3 regions of the Myxosarcina sp. GI1(2024) genome follow, and region 1 is predicted to be linked to each of the others. Evidence: riboswitches for the same ligand, from Rfam matches in the RefSeq annotation. Region 1 holds a riboswitch; each other region holds the start of a gene.

Region 1 (6,422 bases):
AATCCTCTGCCCTATGTATTTGGCTTTCGAGGTGCGGGGGAATGTATTCAATTTCAGCCCGAAGAAACAACTAGAGTAATCTTAATTCCTCGCGATCCCCAGAATAAAGAAGTCATTACGTTTGAGGTAAAGTCTGGTTTTGTTTTCCATCATGCCAATGCTTTTCAGGCTGAGGGCAAAATCTATATCGACTCAATTACCTATAAGTCTCTACCCCAAGTTCAACCAGACTCTGATTATAAAAATGTGGATTTCGCACTCTTAGATCCAGGACAACTGTGGCAGTTTAGCTACGATTTTCAAACCCAGGCGGTAGAACGCAAGATACTAGAAAGTCGCTGCTGTGAATTTCCTTATGCTCATCCCGATAGAGCGGGTAGAGAATATCGCTACTTATTTATGGGTGCTGCTCACGAAGCTACAGGCAATGCACCCCTGCAGGCAATTATGAAAGCCGATCTCCAAACAGGCGATCGCGCCATTCATTCTTTCGCGCCTCATGGTTTTGTCAGCGAACCCATATTCGTTCCCAAACCCAATGCTACTGAAGAAGATGGAGGTTGGGTGTTGACTCTAGTTTATGATGGCAAGCAACACCGTTCTAGCTTAGTCATTTTAGACGGACAAGATATAGAGGGATCGGCGATCGCACGTCTCTATCTCAAACATCACATTCCCTATGGCTTACACGGTAGTTGGTGCGATGAGGTATTTATCTAGATAAAACTTTCAATCAACTCTGTGATGTTGCCTTGCAGCATAGCAGAAAACTTTAATTATAGTCATTTCAATTAATTTCCCGATGCTTTGATTGTGGTCAATTGCCAGCTATATTCGACCTGACGGGGTGACAACCCTGTGAGAAGTCAGACAGTGTAGGGAACAGAGACAACCTATGGTAAAAAAGATTCGGTCAGTTATTGAGAATCCGACCGAACCCTAAAAAATGTTAAACCAATTGTACCGCAATCATCTTTCACGTTATCTGAGTGATGACCAACTAATTACTTTGGAAGTGCTGGTATACCTTATCCAGACCTACAAACAAGTAAAGATAGAAAGACTAGCTGCATACTTCCCTTTACCAATTAAATATGAGAGCCGTCGTCGCCGAATCCAAAGGTTTTTGAAGTCCTCAGCTTTATCAGTTTCGTTAGTCTGGTTTCCCATAGTCAAAGAAGTAGTTCAAAAGAAATTCTTGCCAGACCAGACAATTTATCTAGTCTTAGATAGAACTCAATGGCAAGATAAAAATCTGTTCATGGTTGGAGTAGTGATGGCGAAAAGAGCTTTGCCTATATACTGGCAGTTTCTAGAGAAGAAAGGAGCCAGTAACTTCGCTCAACAAAAAGCCATATTACGTCCAGTATTGAAGCTGTTTAAACAACACCAAATCGTTATTTTAGGAGACAGAGAATTCCAGAGTGTTGAACTAGCTAAGTGGCTGACCCAGCAGCAGGTCTACTTTGTGCTTCGACAGAGAAAGAGTACGAAGATAATGGTAACTCAATTAGGTTTTACTCCCTTAAAAGACCTAGACGTTAATCCAGGAGACCAACGGTTTTATCAAGAAACTAAAGTCACTCAACTGCATCAAGTTTCGGGGATTTATTTAGGGGTCTATTGGCGACGTATTTACCGAGGCATGGGGGCAAAGGAACCCTGGTATCTGCTGACAAATTTACCCAATTTACCTGAAGCTGTCAAAGCCTATAAAAAGCGCGTAGGGATTGAGGCGATGTTTAAAGATTGCAAGTCAGGTGGCTACAATCTCGAGGGGTCGCAAGCTCAGATTGAACGCCTTACTCGTCTAGTTTTGCTCATCGCCATTGCTTACACTCACTCGGTGTTCAAAGGACATACTCTTAGCCTTCGAGGTCAGTCTAAATACATCGGTCGCCATCGAAAAATTAAACAATCTTTGACTCGCAACAGCTACTTTTGGCTTGGTTTATATGGTAGTAGCTGGCTGGTTTCATTTACCTTGATGAAGGAATGGATAAACAAATTGATGTGGCTCAATCTCAATAAGCTGCCTTTTTACCAGAGGGGTCTACGAGCTATGTTTATTATCCAGCAATCTTTCTAGCTCCCTTGTCACCCCTTCAGATATTCGACTTTCGTTAACCTCGATGACTACGGTTACTATTTGTAATGACTATATTTCCATAGCTGAGACTGTCTATATACTGCTTTTTAGCATAAGTCTCAGCTTTCTTTTTGCTCTAAAAATTTTCGTCGAACTAACGCTATCTACAACTGTAGAACAGCTTGAGGTATAGTTTTTTGTTCGAGGAATAGGTGTTTGTTGCTAAGGAGTTTGCCAAATACGCTGGTGATAATCCTCTGACTTGGCGTAGGGATCGCTGTCACCATGATGGTGATGATGTCCGTGATGATGGTGTCCGTGTCCGTGTTCATCTACTGCGGCAAGTCTAAACTTACACATTTCACAGTTCATTGCTACCTGACCCAATTGTGCTTCAATTTCTCGCTCTCGCATTACCTCTAATAATTGTGGCGCAATTCCCATTTCTGGCAAACTAGTAAAATTGATGTCTGGATACTTTTCCTGCTGTTGGGCGGTAATATTAAAAATTTTTTCCATTAAAGTACCCGTAAACAAGAAATAAGGTAAAACGATAATGCGTTTGGGCTGATAAAAATAAGCTCGTTGAAAGCCTTCTTCTAGACGAGGGTGGCTGATGCCAATAAAGCAAGTCTCCACCGTCTGATAACTACTACCTTCCCAAATAATCCTAGCTAGTTTGCACACATCACCATTAGCATCGGGATCGCTCGAACCACGACCGACAAATAATAATACCGTGTCAGTACGGGAAATGTTACAAGGATTATGTCGTGCTGTATCCAATTCTGCCAGGCGATTGCGCCACAGTTGGATAATTTTCGGATTAATTCCAAAATGACGACCGTAACTGAAGCTTAACTGAGGATAGAGCGATCGCGTCCGATCCAATTCGTTAGTTACATCAAATTTATTATGTCTAGCTGCAAATAACAAAATTGGCAGTGCCGAAATTTCTGTATAGCCTTGTTGGACGCAGGTTGCTACTCCTTGCTCGATTGTCGGTTCGGTTAATTCTAAAAAACAAGGTATTACGGGACGAGAAGTATCTAGTTGTTGGTAAATTTCGATAAACTCGAGAAAAGTTTGTCTGCCTCGAGGGTTTCTCGTACCATGTCCGATGGCGAGTAAAGGTCTTTTATATGGTAAGGGTGGTAATTGAAGTGAGTTGAATTTAGGAAAAGAATTGGCAATAACCATCTAGTTAAATTAGCTCCGATTTTGTGGAAAAGAGATCGAGACTTAGTTTATATGAAGAAATATGTTATCGGCGATCGCCGCAACAATGAGCCAGCTGTACCATAAGATGGAGTAGAAACTCAAATAAATGCTGGTAGCGACAAATTACATACCAGGTTTGCTGATTCAAACTTTACTTGAAAATCAACTTGCTCGATCGGGAAAGTAATAGCTACCAAACAAATAGTCATATAATTGAGCGATCGCCTAGAGCGCAAACTAGCCAGTCATCAATCGTAGCGTACAAAAAAATGCTTTAGCTAAACAATTGGCGATCGCCACTAAAAAACTGTCAAACATCTGTACCTCGCAGATATATTAAATCGATCGACTACATTCATCGGCGGGCATTCTGACTGAGAGATTAATCGATTGTCAATCTCATCACAGTTGCGGGACAGCGTTGGATTTGCACCAAACTTTCCCCTTTACTTCTAATGACTGTTCCCCATTAGAACCGATTAATTTATTTTACTCCTAAAGAGCTGAAGATTTCCCAACTATTCTGGAAGTAGAGAAAGCTATTTTCAAAGGAATTTGTTTGAGAAAAGATAAGTGAACCAGCAGTAAATAAGAGTAAGTAGACCTGTAAGCAAGTTCGATCGACAACGACTTGTAAGAATATTTGCACTCGAAACTATCTAGTTCTTCAATACTTCGCTGTCGAGGCGATCGCATCAACCTATTGACAAGCAAAAAAACATCCAATTACTTCTTAGTAAAATCTCAAACGGCGATCGCTTCTACTCGATCGATTAAAGTTGGCTGAGTCTTCGATCTATCCATTGCTTAGCTTTGACGATCGCATCCATAGGGCTATTGGCACTAGGAACGGCAACAGCACAACCTTCTTCGTAATTTACCCAAGCAGCATAGACATACTCTCCGTCAAGCTCATCGCGATCGATCTCTATTTTGCAGCCACGATAGGCAAAGGAAAGCATAATCTGGGGATAATGAGCTTCTATCATCATTTATTTATTTCTTCTACAAGACTTAAAGTAGATCTTTGAAGCGGATATTTAAGCTACTTAACTTTATATCCGCTTCGATTAATTCGCTACTTATGCAGCAGCTAGATTTTGAGCGACAAACTCCCAGTTGACCAGCTTACCGATAAATTCATCCATATAAGCAGGACGTTGATTTTGATAATCGAGATAGTAGGCGTGTTCCCAAACGTCTGTTGTTAATAAAGGAATTTGTCCGCTAGTTAGAGGATTATCAGCGTTAAGAGTTTTAGTAACTTTGAGAGTATTGCCATCTAGTACTAGCCAAGCATAGCCACTACCAAATTGAGACGTACCTGCATTTTTGTAAGCTTCTACAAATTGCTCGAAACTACCAAAGTCGGTATCTATTTTTTTAGCTAATTCTCCCGTGGGAGTCCCACCGCCATTTGGTTTCATACATTGCCAATAAAAAGTGTGATTCCAAGCTTGAGCGGCATTATTAAACAAACCGCTTTTGCTAGAATCCCCTGCTACTGCTTTAATTACTTCTTCAATGGGTTTGCTATCGAGTTCTGTACCCTTAACTGCGTCATTATATTTATTGACGTACTTAGCATGGTGTTTATCATGATGAAACTCTAAAGTTCTCTCAGAAATCACTGGTTCTAAAGCTGTGTAGTCGTAAGGAAGAGATGGTAATTCGTATGCCATGATGTTTGTTTTCGTCCTCTCTAAAAAATATCCATTTGGCAGGATTGAGAATAGACATTTGTTTTCGGCAAATAACTTTTTTTAAGCCTATTCCGACCTTCTTTGGAGATAGTATCGTAGTTTTAACAATCGCAAAATCCTACTCCTGGGGTGGGGCAACAGAAGATAGTAAGAGAAGAGTAAACAGCACTTAACCCTAAAACAATATTGAATTGAATATTATTTCAGTGTTAGAGCTCGTCTGAAAAGTAAATTTTGTTACCTTAAGGTCTAATTTCATACCTAGAAGAGCGGATTATAACCCTAGTAATTTCGTTTGAGTAAATTTGATCGAAGGTAATCATTGAGACTTTTCGGATATTCTCTTAAATCGCAGCGATCGCAGTTTAAACAAACAAAATGCTTTTTTACTTCAGATAACAACACTGGAGGGATATAACTCTTTTTCTGATTCTTTATTTCTTCGGCAAATTGTTCCAGTTATTTTTATATGATGTCTAAGACTTTAAAGCCTTAATTTTTAAAACTTTTAATAATAACTTTATAATAATTTTAGGTAGTTGCACAGAGTTAAAAATTACTTTTTTACTACAAAATTATATATATCAATAGTTTGTGAATTAAATCTAAAAACATTTAATGCTTATCATTTTCATCAAACAAATCAGACTAAACATTGCTAAATTCAGACTCATGCAAATCTAAGATATTAAATTGTAGTCAGCTAAAAATTAACAAATTCTTAAAAGCGTTTTAGTGAGTTTACCAATGGGAGTATCCTAAGTTTTTAATTAAACAATTATACTTATCCGCAAAACGAACATTTTTTCAAAAATTTTTATGCATTTGGATCGATATGTTTGACATACTTTCATTGCGTTTTTTGTTCGAATTATCTCTTTACTATGGAAATAATTGTTATTAGTTTAATAATTGGATTAATTTCAAGTGTATTGCTCATTTGGCTAATACGCTCTAGGATACGAGCAACTAATGAAGAACGAGACAATTCTTTGCTCGCAGAGTACATACAGCTATTACGTGAAAGTTCAACTTCATCCGAAGATGAAGATGACGAAGAATTACCAGAAGACAGCAATAATAACTACGAATAAAAATTGAGAAAATAGTACAGTATATTTTTTGGACAAGCAGCCAGTCACATTTAACTAAGCAAAATTGAGATATACAGATGAATGTTTACTCAGTAACTTTTAAACTTCTCAAACGATTTAAAGCTGCTGCTAACTCAAAGCGGCGAAATAAAGCTAAATCTCCTTGAGAAAAGTTGGTTATAGTGTCTAAACTTTCTTTAGTAATATCGTCGATAACTCGGTCTAAAACTTCGGGTAGAGTTAGCCGGTTATCAAGATATTTTTCTTTGGCATAAACTATAGCTTGAGCGATCGCTTTTAACTGTCCCGTATCGA
Region 2 (6,422 bases), on a different contig from region 1:
CTCAGGTTTCGCTGTATTTCAGCCGTCCGGAATGCAGTGATTTCACCAACGGTCAGAGGAGGGCGCGTCATCTGAGGCAACCTCAGATGTTTATGCCGCCCGTCAGGCTGCGGGTTGCGGAGCAAGTCCGTTGCGTAGCTTCTCGCCTCGCGAGTAGGACTCACTTGTTTCCGCAGTAATCTCTGACTTAAAGCTGGCTCCATGGTTGCGGCGATCGCACTTCCAATAAATAAGATCGGGATTGTTTGAAAAAAGTTCATTCTTGATTTTGCCTCCAGTAAGTCTGACCGCCGGCTCAAATTAAGATTTAGATTTATCCAAGCGCGTATTCTTATTGAGTAACTCGCTTAGTTATTTAATTTATTTTATCGTTAATATCAGCTAGGGCTGTAGCTAACTAACATGCTGGTTATCGTGTTAGCTCCAGCAAAGCTTAAGGGAATTGTTGGGCTGATTCTGGTAAATCTTCGCAGTTCTTAGTTGCTTCGGCTATGGCTTTCATGCGAGGAATTAATTCTGCGGGATTGTCATTGCCGTCGGAATCTAAAACGATTGACGTCCAGTTGGAATCTTCAGCTAGTTCGGAAGTATCGGGCTTGAGAGATTTGAGCCTTGGGGTTAGGCTAATTCCCGTTTCGATGGGAATCGCCAGACTAGAGCGAGTAATCAATTCTTGCATCGGGGGACAAGGTTGAGAGCCATCAGCATAAAGATCGGGTGCTTCCCACAATGGGTAGGCGTGTTTGCCATTAACTCCAATGACTTTTCCATGGCGATCGAGCAAAGGACCGCCGCTCATACCTCTTTTAACGTCATTGCTATATCCAATGCGATAGCCTTCTTCTAATGGTCGCTCTAAAATGACTTTGATTCTTCCTGACTTGAAGATATAGCCGGGTAATACGGAGTTTTTAGAATCTCCAATTGCTTTGGAATTGTTAGTTATCGTGCTATTTTCTAAGGCAAAACCAGCCGCAAATGTTGGTTCTCCTACTTCTAAAGATGAGGAACTACCAATATTCGCCTCAGCATATTCCTCGGCACTAGTAAACTGTAGTAATGCCAAATCGTATTTATTCGAGGCTAGTTCAGACAATTGGGCAGAATGAATTTTCCCATCTGGCGTTTGAATGGAGTAGGGAGCTTTTCCTCCTCTCAATACGTGTTGATTGGTAATAACCGTATAAGTGCTTCCTTGTTGTTGGATGACAAACCCCGAACCCAAAAAACCCGAGCCCAAAATTTTAACGGTAATTTTACTGGCAGCAAGATCGACTTTAGCATTTAGGTCGTTGGAAAATAACAACGCTAAGGTTTTACTGGTTAATTGCAGCGTACTACCAGATAAAAATATGCCGATGCCAGCCAAAACAATAATTAGTTTGGCTGTGCGCGGCTTTAAAGTTAGATAGCGTCTATTCGGGGAGGAATTTAAACGACGCTTATGTTTTTCATTCTGTTTGAGCAACTTGGTTCACTAGCTCGCTCTAGCGGTTTATCTTTACTGTTTATTTTGCCTAGTTTTACTCATTAACGGGAACTTTTTCGAGAAATCTTTCGAGATCGACATAAAATTCACCATCGCTATAAAAACCAGGATCGTCTGCACTTAAGGTCAGGGTCTGACCGCTGACGCTACGACGAAAATCAACCAATCTGACCAAGATTACTTCTGGGTCGGTTCCCTGCTTCAGAGTAATCAACACATTGGGGTCGGGACATTGACCATTGCGAGCTTCAGCAACACAAATTACTGGCTGTTGGTTGACACTTCCCGTACGAATATACTTTAAGTTACCTTTATCCAAAAACTGTTGAAAACGGCGAGAGATTTCCAAGCATCTCGTTTTTGGCGTCCATCGATCGGAAAACGAATTTGCCCACTCAATTAGAGTTACTCTGCCTCTAGGAGTATTGACAAAAGTGTTCCATTTGCCGTTAAGTTGGGCGCAATAATAAGTGTTATTGTTGACTCTAGCTAGACTGGCTAAAGGAGAAACGATCGCTCCTCCTAAGACGAAGCTCATTCCAGCAAGCATTCCGACTAGCGATCTTAGTTTCATAGCTTTCGCTCTCTATAAATAAATATATTTAAGTTTATAATACGACGAAGCTATACTTAGTATGCAGTATAAAGCGATATATTTTACTTATATTCCAAGTAGTACGAGTATGGGATTTATTTTAAAATTGCCGCTTCTACCAGCTTTTTATCTAAATTACGTCCAATCGCAACCAAGCGAGTTTGTCGCAGTTCCTCAGGCTGCCAAAAGCGGTCGTAAAAGCGATCGAAACGATTACCTACTCCTTGTAATACCAACCGCATTGGCTTTGCCTTTACATTGACGAAACCTTTAATGCGGTAAATCTCATGCTGTTGTAATAGCTTTTGTAACTGTGCGATGAGAGTTTCTGGTTCAAAAGCGCGATCGCAAACGATTTCGATCGAATTAATTTCATCGTCGTGTTCGTGGTCTGGTTCATCATCGTGATGGGAATGACGGTTGCTCAAATCGTCTTCGACAGCAGCATTAAAACCCAGTAACAGCTCTGGTGCGATTTCTCCTTTACTGACGACTGCAATTTTTACCCCGGGAGACAATTCACTTCGGAGCCAAGTTTCGATCTTTTCTCTATCGGCGGAATTTACTAGATCGGTTTTGGTTAATAGCACCAAATCCGCACAGGCTAGCTGGTCTTCAAATAGTTCTTCTAGGGGTGTTTCGTGTTCTAAATTGGGATCGGCTTGACGCTGGGCTTCTAACGCCTCCAAATCTCCAACAATCGCACCGTTAGCTAATGCCTGACAATCTACTACGGTAACTACTCCGTCTACCGTGGCACTATTGCGAATTGCCGGCCAGCGAAAGGCTTGCACTAGGGGTTTGGGTAATGCCAGTCCTGAAGTTTCGATTAGCAAACAGTCGATCTTATCTCTCCGCTTGAGTAATTCTTGCATGGTCGGATAAAACTCTTCCTGTACCGTGCAGCACAAACAACCGTTAGTTAATTCGATAATATTGCTCTCGGCAGTTTCTACTTCATCACACACCTGACAAGACCTCAATAATTCGCCGTCTATTCCCACCTCGCCAAATTCGTTGACCAGAACGGCAATTCGTCTGCCTCGATTATTTTGTAACAAATGGCGCACTAAAGTTGTTTTTCCCGCGCCGAGAAAACCAGAAATTACGGTTACCGGTATTTTATGCATTGATTTTGTCGATTGTTAATAGTTGATGGTTAATTGTCTTTTGCCTGAATTTTTTCTCAACCGATGAGCGTATTAGTGAAGAAAGCCAAACCCAAACCAAAAACGGTAAAACCCACAAAGCGCAAATTCAAATTAGCCTTATTGTCCGACAGAGAGCGAGCGATAATTAACTTGCCCACAAAAAAAGCGATCGCGCTAATTACTAATTGAATTAGACAAAAACCCAGTAAATAAGCACCGAGAGGAGTCATTTCCGCACCAAAAATTGCTTCTCCATAGGCATAGCCGTGGAAAATTCCCGCTACAGCTGCCAAAACAAGATATAAAACTGACTTATTATGTTCTTGTCGTGCTAGGTAAATCCCAATAAGCAAAACCGAAGCAGCAATAATTAGTTCTGTTAGAGGTAATTCGACACCGAGTAGATGTATTCCAGTTCCTAAAGCTGTAGCAACAATAAAACTTACTGGAATTATCATTCCCCATCTAGAGTTTAAAGCTGCTAGTAAACCGACAGCAATGGTGAAGGACAGATGGTCGATACCGATAACTGGATGACCCAAACCAGATAAAAATCCTTCAATAAAATTACTGGGAACTTGACCGCCAAAAGGATGATGGGCATGGGCTGGTTCGATGCCAATAAACCAGATAAACAGCAGCAAACAACCAAATAATAGTGGGACGATCGCCTGAGATTTTTTCAGCGATCGCAACTGAAGCGATAGAGCAGACATTATCCGTACCTCGCAGATAAATGTGATTCAAGTTTTAAAGCTACCAGCGGCGGGCATCCTGACTTAGAGCATCTAGAGTTACTCCTTACAGTTGCGGGACAGCGTCAGATTTGCACTGAACTTTCCCCCTTGCGTCTGATGGCTGATCCCCATCAAAACCGATGTTGCAGATGCAGATAAGTTTTAATCTACCACAAGATTGGTATAATCAGCTAAAAATCAAAAAATATATAAATCGTTGAGCATAATGGCAGACTGGCAGGTAGTAAGCGGTGGTATAACTGCACCCAAAGGATTTAAAGCGGCTGGAATCAGGGCAGGATTGAAGGCTTCGGGTGCCAAGGATTTGGCATTAATTTTATCCGAATCTGAGGCGATCGCTGCAGGAGTATTTACCATCAGTCAGGTGCGGGCTGCTTGTGTCGATTACTGCCGTCAACGTCTCCAAGCTAAAGCTAGCGCTAGGGCGATTCTTTGCAATGCCGGACAAGCTAATGCCGCTACGGGAGAATCAGGGTGGCAAGATGCTCTGGACTGTGCTGAGTTATTGGGTAGAGAATTAAATATTGCTAAAGATTCAATTCTACTGGCTTCTACAGGTGTCATCGGTCAGAGAATTAAAATGGATGCTTTGCGACGAGGAATACCTCAATTAGTTGCCGCAGTTTCTGTTGAGGGGGGTAAAGATGCTGCTAAAGCCATTATTACTACCGATTTGGTTACCAAGGAAATTGCTTTAGAAACTACTATTGAAGGTCGTCCCGTTAGAATTGGCGGTATTGCTAAGGGTTCGGGAATGATTCATCCTAATATGGCAACCATGCTGGCGTTTGTTACCTGCGACGCGGCGGTTTCCACTCAGCTATGGCAAGAAATGCTCAGGCGAGCTACCAACCGCAGTTTCAATCAAATTACCGTCGATGGCGACACCAGTACTAACGATACTCTACTAGCTCTGGCTAACGGACAATCCCGTACTTCGGCGATCGTGGATAATAGCAAAAACTCTGAAAAGCTAGAGGCAATGTTAACCGCAGTCTGCCAACATTTAGCCAAAGCGGTTGCCCGTGATGGCGAAGGAGCTACTTGTCTGATTGAAGTACGAGTATCGGGAGCGATTGACGACCGGGCAGCTTCAGTAGTAGCTAAAACCATTGCTGGTTCGTCTCTAGTCAAATCGGCAGTTTTTGGGAGCGATCCTAACTGGGGCAGAATTGCTGCTGCCGCAGGTAGAGCAGGGGTTAAGTTTCATCAGGATGAGTTAAATATTACCTTGGGGGATATTCAACTGATGCAAAATGGACAGCCCCTTCCTTTCGATCGCACTGCTGCTAGTGATTATCTCGCTCGGGCAGCCGCAGGAGAATACTTACAGAACGACACGGTATTAATTACGGTTTCTATCGGCGTAGGTAAGGGAAGCAGCGTCGCTTGGGGTTGCGATCTGACCTATAAATATGTCGAAATCAATGCAGAATACACGACTTAGAAGAGAGGGAATAGAAATAAATAAAAAAAAGAAAGGGTAATAGCATAAATATTTACCCTTTACTCTTAGTGAGTCTAAATAGTCTCAATGTCAAAGCAGATTCTTCTTTAAGGCACAGTAGCCGTAACTTCGTCCCTTAATCCATTGAACATCTATCTGTGTCTTCGAGTAATTAAGCTTCCTGCCAGAGTTGTTTGATTTTTCCTGGCAGAAATTCTCCAATTTCGGCGACTCTTTCGGATGATAATTCATCTTTGGTCGCCGAGAAAATTGCTTTGACTACTTTTTCGGCATTGGTACCTTTGGGCAACCCTCCTTCCTGTTTAATGCGAAAGAGAAAAGTTTCATCGTCAAATTTTAACGGAGGACGAACTTTACTCAACCAAGACACGATGGGATTTTCATCTTTCCACAGTTGGGCAATTTCTTCCTGTAGTCTCTTTTTATCGGTAGGTTCGGCAGGTCGATGTAATTCTGATTCGACTTTTTCTGCTGCCTCGGTACTCATTAAATCTCGCATCGTGCGATAGACTACGGTGACTAAATCTCTGGCATCAAAGATATCGGGAAGTTCGGCTTTGAGAGCAACTTCTTCTAGAAAAGGTGTATCTTTGCCGACAATTGTAGTTACGGGACCCTCATCCAATGCTGACGGGGGGCTTTCTTGCATGCGCTCGAGCATTTTTTCTCCTCTATCGGTCAATGCGGCTCGTTTGAACCGAATTAAATGAGGTAGGGGTCCATCGGGAGCACCTAAAGTATTGGCAACGCGAAAATCTACTTCTTTAGAATCGATTACATCGGGTACGTCTTCTTGATTGGCGTAGGCATTACCCGTAAAATCGGCATCGATATACTCTTTTTGATTGAGATAATCTAAATGTCCTAGAAAATCCGAGATGGTCAGATTTCTACCAGTAAAATCCGTACTTTTAAAATCTACCGTGTGACCAGTGTTTTCTCCTGCTTTGATTTTTTGTAG
Region 3 (6,422 bases), 170 kb from region 1:
TAAAAATCCCATAATGGATTTAAATAAAGTAGATTTACCGCTACCGTTCGGTCCTACCAAAGCAGTAATACTGCCTGGCTCTACCGTACAGCTAACGTTGTAAAGAGCTAGTTTGGTATTGCTGTAGGTAACGCTGAGGTCATTGACGCTAATATCGAGTGCTTGAGTTGTTATTTGCATAATCTTTTAATTACTTATTACTTGCATTGCTACCCGCCAGCAAACCATTAGCAATGGTGCGAGCATCGTATTCGAGTAAATCTAAAAAAGTGGGAACTGGTCCTTCTTCTGACGAAAGAGAATCCACGTAAAGGTTTCCTCCAAATCTTGCTCCCGTCGTTTTGCCAACTTGTTTCATTCCTTCGTCGCTCACTGTAGTTTCGCAAAAAATGGTCGGCACATTGTTAGCTTTCACTTCTTCAATCACCCCCCGAACCTGCTTGGGAGTAAACTGCTGCTCGGCATTAATCGGCCACATATAAATTTCTTCCATATTGTAGTCGCGAGCGAGATAAGAAAATGCCCCTTCGCAACTTACTAAATAACGTTGATTTTCGGGGACTTGTGTCAAATCTGCCTGTAGTTCTTCGTCGATTGCTTTAAGCTTTTTGCTATATGCTTCGGCATTGGTGTTGTAGGTTGCGGCATTTTCTGGATCGAGTTTTACAAAAGCTTGACGAATATTTTCCACGTAAACCAAAGCATTCTGGGGCGACATCCAGGCGTGGGGATTGGGTTTATCTTCATATGGACCTTCAGAAATAGGAATTGGCTCTATACCTTCTGTCAATAACACCGAAGGAACATCTCGTACGTTGCCCAAAAACTGCTCGAACCAACGCTCCAAACCCATTCCGTTGTAAAGAATCAAATCGGCATCTTGAGCTTTGGCAATGTCGCTGGGTGTGGGTTCGTAGCCGTGAATTTCCGCACCAATGCGAGTAATAGATTCTACATTGAGTTTGTCACCTGCCACTTTTTGAGCGATGTCTGCTAATACGGTAAAAGTGGTGAGGACTTTCTTTTTACCTTCGTTATTAGCTACCTGTTCTGAATCAGCCTCCGTTGGTTGTGTGCTGTCTGAAGTAGTCGAGGTTGTAGTTTCCCCTGTACCCCCACAGCCAGTCAGCCAAACGCTTAATGCCAGAGTGGAGGAGAAGAGCATCTTTCGCTTTAAAAAAATTTGTGCCATCGAAAAATAAAATTGAACTCAATTTCATTATCGTATCACTTTTCTTTCATATTTCTCTCATTATTGAGCATGGCGACTATTGGCTTAAGCTTTTTTCATCAAAACAGCGCAACCATGTATCCCAGATAAAGCAGTAGCCCAAATAAAATTCTTAATAAAAATACCCCATAAAATTGTCGAACTAAATCCATGTCCGCCCATTAACTGGGCAATTAGCACGATACTGCCTTGATAAATACCGTAACCACTGACAAGACTTACAGCCAACCAAATCAAATAACCCCAAACACTATGACGGCTAAATTTTGGTCGCAATGTAACCAACCAAGTAACAAGTAACCAACAGTGTTTCTAAACCCATTACTAACCACCAAGTCAAAGATTCTAAAGTTCTGGGATATTGGCGAATGGTAAAGCCATAAAGCTGATTGGCAAACCAGATACTCATGGCACTAATTAGAGCTTTTTTGCGAGTCAACGTATTACCAGTTACCGCAGCAAAACCGACTAAAGGCGCATGAGGATAGATGATGCTGCTAGCACTACCAACAGTAATCAGAAACATCTGCCACCGATTACTTTTAGCGATCGCTTTTACTGCTATTTGCCAGGAATTGAGTTGAGATAATTCGCCATTTTTCCCAGATTTTGAAGAAACGAACCAAGATTTAGCTAGTTTTTCTACGTCAGATTTCATTGGTTTAAGGATGCTAAAGTCTAATAACTAATGACTAAACTGTTTTACGTCTCCGTCCCCAGAATTTTGCGATTAATCCCACCACAAAAATGAGAGTGAAATACAATAGACTGATGAACCTGACTAATAGTGGAGGAGCGATGCCTTCTACTTCTATTTCCTGAGATACCTGCATTTGCTTTATTGTTCGCAACAGCAGCAGAAGTAGAAACTGCACCAACTTCAACATTAGATGCTGCAACTTTGGCACTAACATTAACCACGAGTAAAACCGCGATCGCAATTATCGTCATGCCACTCAATAACATTCTGACTGGCTGAGGAGCGATTTCTCCATCATTCAAAGTTTGTTCGCCACCTAAAATCCAACCGCCAGTAAAACCAACTCCTAACAAAATAATCGCTAAAATTGCTAAATTACGATATTTTACGGCGTTTTCAGGAACTTTGAAGGTTAAAGAGTGCTCGAAAGCCTTAAATATGTCTGTAGCCTGGGGATTGGCAGCTACTTCCATAGTTTAGTTACCGCGAATGGGTAATACTTGCTCGAACTCTGGATTTCCTTGAGAGGCGATCGCTTCTAAACTGAGTAATTCTGTCCCCTCGACAATGGGAAAATCGGAAGTAAACCAGGGTGTTTTGGCTGGTGTGAAAATACCGACTTTTAAATTAGCATCAGTCAAAGGCTGTTCGTCAGCATCGAGTGCCTGAAGTTAAAATTTAACGACCGTATCATCGACAATTACATCTTCCAAAGGTGGTTCAGTTTGCAGTAGTACTGTTGGTTGAGAGACAATTGGTGTTAATTTAGATAACCAAACTAAACTACAACCTGCGATCGCTACTGCGGTCAATAAAATATATTTAATTAATTTCATTTTTTCTCCCTAATTAATGACAGGCGACCGTCAAAGTGTGATGACGAGTCTCGTGTAGCGCGTCATGAACGGGAGAATAGGTGGAAAAATAAAGCGTCCAAAGAATTATCATGCAAAGACCAACTATCAGAAAAACTTGGACTGGCAATGACAATACTAAACGCTGGGCGCGTTGCCCCAAACTACTTATGCTAACCATTATCTGTACCTCGCAGATTGATTTAGTGCGGTGTTAATATCGGCGGGCATTCTGACTAAGAGAATTTTAACGCTCTCATCACAGTTGCGGTACAGCGTTGGATTTTTACCAAACTTTCCCCATTACTTCTAATGACTGTTCCCCATTAGAACCGATTGAGTAACTGTTACAGTTATAGTAACCTTAATTAGATTGACTGCAACAAGAAATTTAAATGATTTAGGCTACAAAATAACTGCACCCCAGCACCTAAAGCCACCCAAAAGTAAACATTAATCGATGCACCTAAGTACCAGTCGCTACAGCTTTTTGAGCGACGCTCTCTAGCTTTGACTATTTCTCATACTTCTGACCAAGGCTCGTCAATCATGGTTTTCATATTTTCTGATTGCGAGAGAGGAAGACTATTTTGGTGATTTTTAAAAAATTTAACTTTTGGAAAGGTTGTACAGTCACTATTTTCACTTTTAGTTGAGATTGACACCGCGACTACTTTACCTAAACTCCGTGGAAAGTCTCCTGGTTGGATAAAAGGTTAGAAAAGAAGAAAAAGAAAGACCTATCCCATAGCGAAAAAGAGTTATTCTCGCCCTAAAAAATCGAAAAAGAAGCTTGTTAAACCTTATTTTCCGAGCTGAGTTGGACAATTCAGCTATTTTTAACTGGCTGAATTGTTTTCTGATGATTTTTTTTAGCTAAACCATAGATTTAACCGGAGTTGGCAATTTGCAATTAGGAATTAAAAGTCAAGTTGTTTTTTACGAGCTCTTAGGCAATTGAAACCGCTCGAGATCGATAATTTTTAAGTTTTAGCTTCGTCGAATTAGCGTCGATTTCAGATTTAATTTTCATCCATCGGAACGAAGTGTTTAGTTTCAGGTATGTATTTCCAAGCGATTCCTTCTGGATCTTTACTCTGACTCCATTCGGGAAAATCTTCGTCTAGTTTGCGTCTGCCGACGGTACTAGAGTTAAGATCGAGACGTTTGGCTAAATCTGCCTGAATTAAAAAGCGCTCTTCATCGGTAGTAGTGATTTCAGCTTCATCTACTGCAGAGCTTTCAGTCGCAACAGGCGATTCGGATTCTAACTCAGCTACATCAGTGGCAGCAGAAGTTGAATGCTCGCTAATTTGCTGTTGCTGTGTTTGTTCCTGCTTGGCTAAACTGGCAATTCCGCGAAAAGAAACTTTACCAGACTCACTAGCTGCTGACTCATAGGAATTGAGGGATAATTCTGATTCAGTTTCAGGTTCGCTGTCATCTAAAATACTTCCCAAGGCACTGGCAGTAGGAAAGTAATACACGATTCCTTTATCTGGAATGATTTTGGGCGCTACCCCGTAATCGCTAGCTTTCCCTTCTAAGAAACTCTTTGCCGCTTTGGCAGTCAAATTAGCTTTCAAGGATAAGTCTACTGGAGTAAGGTAACCGCGATTTTCTTTGATTAATTGATTGAAGTAAGGATTTACCTGAGCGCACCATTTTTGCCACTGATAATTTTGCCAAATTCTAAAAGCAACAATTGATAATGCCAACAACAGCAGTAAAGGCCAAAGCTTGTACAAAATGACAATTGATAGTGCTAGGGGCAAGATTAGAATTAGAATGCCAGCAGAACTATTGTTTAAGGGTTTTCCTGTCATAGTTGTAATTGCAATTGCTAAATCTATTAGTTGCAAGTTTGTCTTGCATAATTGCCAATCTTAATGCAATTTGGGTTGCAAAACATCCATTTCTAGCAAATATTTAAAAAAACCTGCAAGCCGGAACTAGATATTTACTGCAATTTTAGTCAAATTCAAGCGTTGCAGCATTGCCTGGCGAGCGGCAATGGCTAGAGAATCTGGTAGTTTCGCTAGCTCGATCTCGGTTTGATATTTTTTTTGCAAAGCTTTTTGAATCAGCCAGTCAGCAATAAAAGGATTTTTCGGTAATAGAGGACCGTGAGCGTAGGTGGCGATCGCATTACCCATAAAAGCTCCTTCCCAACCATCTGTACCGTTGTTACCAAAACCTTTAATTACTTTGCCCAATGGCTGAACGCGATTGAGATGAGTTCTTCCGCCGTGATTTTCAAAGCCAATGGCAATTGGTTTTTTACCAAGCATTGCTCGCAATTCTTCAGCTATGGGTGAAGCGACGATTTCAAAGACCAAATTGCCAATGCAGCGTGGTGCATCAATTCCTGGATGCTTGGTAACGAGATCGAATAAGCCCAATCCTTCAATTTTCTGTCCTAAGGCAGGTTCGTAAAAATGACCCAAAAGCTGCGGCGAACCGCAAGTAAATACACCAGGGGTATTGGTTGCTAGTTTGTGGCGCAAAGCATCGGCTTTTGCTCCCCATAAATCTCTCATCACAATGGCTTGCTGTCGGTCTTGCGCCCCTCCACCAACAATCAAATCTACTTTTTCGAACTCTTCAACACTAGATTCTCTTTGCAGGGGAACCAGATCTACTTCAATATCGCGCCATTGACAGCGTCGTTGTAAACAAATAACGTTGCCGCGATCGCCATAGGTACTCATTAAGGAAGGATACAGCCAGCCAATTGATAATTTCATTTTGCAAGCTCGTTGTGTAAGATTAATTTTTCCAATATATACCTCAACGACAAAAGGGCTAATTTTAAACCTTTACTCGATAAATCGTTCGTACTATTGGTTACAGATGTAACTTACTCGAGGAAAAATTGCCAGTTTAGTTTTGAAGAAAACACTTAAAGTAGCTAAACTATTGCTATGTTCGCTCTCGATAATCTTTGAAAATCGGGGCTTTTTCTGACATTCGATCGAATTTTACTAAATTAACGGAATTTAATGATATGACTGCTACGCCTACGACAACTAGAGAACGTGCAAGTCAAACCATCAAAGAAATTTATCCTAACTATAAAGTAATCGTACTTAATGATGATTTTAATACCTTTAAGCACGTTGCTGAATGTTTGATGAAATATATTCCAGGGATGAGCAGCGATCGCGCTTGGAAGTTGACCGAGCAGGTTCATTCTGAAGGACAAGCGATCGTCTGGGTAGGTCCTCAAGAACAAGCCGAACTATATCACCAACAACTAAAACGGGCGGGTTTGACCATGGCTCCTTTAGAAAAGGCTTAAAATTAGATAATTTATTTATTTTAGTTTATGGCGATCGCCTTTGGTTTATGAATAACTCTTCTGACGGTAGGCTAGTTTGGAACCACTCGACTCATCTGCCCGGTTTAATTCCCATACTAGAAAAGCTGGTAGGCTGTGAGGGAATAGGAACGATTACTCCCGGCAGAATCAAAACCGCTCGCGGTCGCTGTGCTAATTTAAAATTGAGAGTTTCCGTACCAATTCGGGGCGGCTATAAAGTCATCGCTCGTCAAGGGAAAACCGTACAGGAAGTGTTTATCATCACCGTACTCGAGCAAAGGGAATTGGAAAAAGTTATTGCCTCGTTAATCGACT

What was found. Region 1 has a riboswitch for cobalamin ahead of ACLFKQ_RS11410 (sirohydrochlorin chelatase). Riboswitches for the same ligand answer to the same signal wherever they lie in the genome.
Region 2: it holds a riboswitch for cobalamin, as region 1 does, so the genes downstream of both, ACLFKQ_RS25815 (HupE/UreJ family protein) here and ACLFKQ_RS11410 (sirohydrochlorin chelatase) in region 1, are expected to answer to the same signal.
Region 3: it holds a riboswitch for cobalamin, as region 1 does, so the genes downstream of both, ACLFKQ_RS12245 (CbtB domain-containing protein) here and ACLFKQ_RS11410 (sirohydrochlorin chelatase) in region 1, are expected to answer to the same signal.

The regions. Positions count from the first base shown of each region.
Region 1 is NZ_JBKGTY010000002.1:496,109-502,530, forward strand. Features, by position in the region: gene ACLFKQ_RS11400 (carotenoid oxygenase family protein) at 1-720, shown strand, start outside; gene ACLFKQ_RS11405 (IS4 family transposase) at 947-2,089, shown strand; gene ACLFKQ_RS11410 (sirohydrochlorin chelatase) at 2,312-3,289, opposite strand; cobalamin riboswitch at 3,654-3,805, opposite strand; gene ACLFKQ_RS11415 (hypothetical protein) at 4,084-4,302, opposite strand; gene ACLFKQ_RS11420 (superoxide dismutase) at 4,393-4,992, opposite strand; gene ACLFKQ_RS11425 (hypothetical protein) at 5,946-6,107, shown strand; gene ACLFKQ_RS11430 (ABC-ATPase domain-containing protein) at 6,193-6,422, opposite strand, start outside.
Region 2 is NZ_JBKGTY010000010.1:127,856-134,277, reverse strand. Features, by position in the region: gene ACLFKQ_RS25835 (GUN4 domain-containing protein) at 1-260, opposite strand, end outside; gene ACLFKQ_RS25830 (S1 family peptidase) at 434-1,468, opposite strand; gene ACLFKQ_RS25825 (COP23 domain-containing protein) at 1,524-2,063, opposite strand; gene cobW (cobalamin biosynthesis protein CobW) at 2,180-3,214, opposite strand; gene ACLFKQ_RS25815 (HupE/UreJ family protein) at 3,271-3,951, opposite strand; cobalamin riboswitch at 3,983-4,128, opposite strand; gene argJ (bifunctional ornithine acetyltransferase/N-acetylglutamate synthase) at 4,199-5,440, shown strand; gene ACLFKQ_RS25805 (DUF2267 domain-containing protein) at 5,613-6,422, opposite strand, start outside.
Region 3 is NZ_JBKGTY010000002.1:670,131-676,552, forward strand. Features, by position in the region: gene ACLFKQ_RS12210 (metal ABC transporter ATP-binding protein) at 1-180, opposite strand, end outside; gene ACLFKQ_RS12215 (metal ABC transporter substrate-binding protein) at 191-1,192, opposite strand; gene ACLFKQ_RS12220 (hypothetical protein) at 1,277-1,507, opposite strand; gene ACLFKQ_RS12225 (hypothetical protein) at 1,491-1,889, opposite strand; gene ACLFKQ_RS12230 (hypothetical protein) at 1,934-2,404, opposite strand; gene ACLFKQ_RS12235 (hypothetical protein) at 2,408-2,572, opposite strand; gene ACLFKQ_RS12240 (hypothetical protein) at 2,603-2,767, opposite strand; gene ACLFKQ_RS12245 (CbtB domain-containing protein) at 2,781-2,966, opposite strand; cobalamin riboswitch at 2,991-3,137, opposite strand; gene ACLFKQ_RS12250 (hypothetical protein) at 3,808-4,611, opposite strand; gene ACLFKQ_RS12255 (type 1 glutamine amidotransferase) at 4,738-5,532, opposite strand; gene clpS (ATP-dependent Clp protease adapter ClpS) at 5,793-6,086, shown strand; gene ACLFKQ_RS12265 (DUF2103 domain-containing protein) at 6,134-6,422, shown strand, end outside.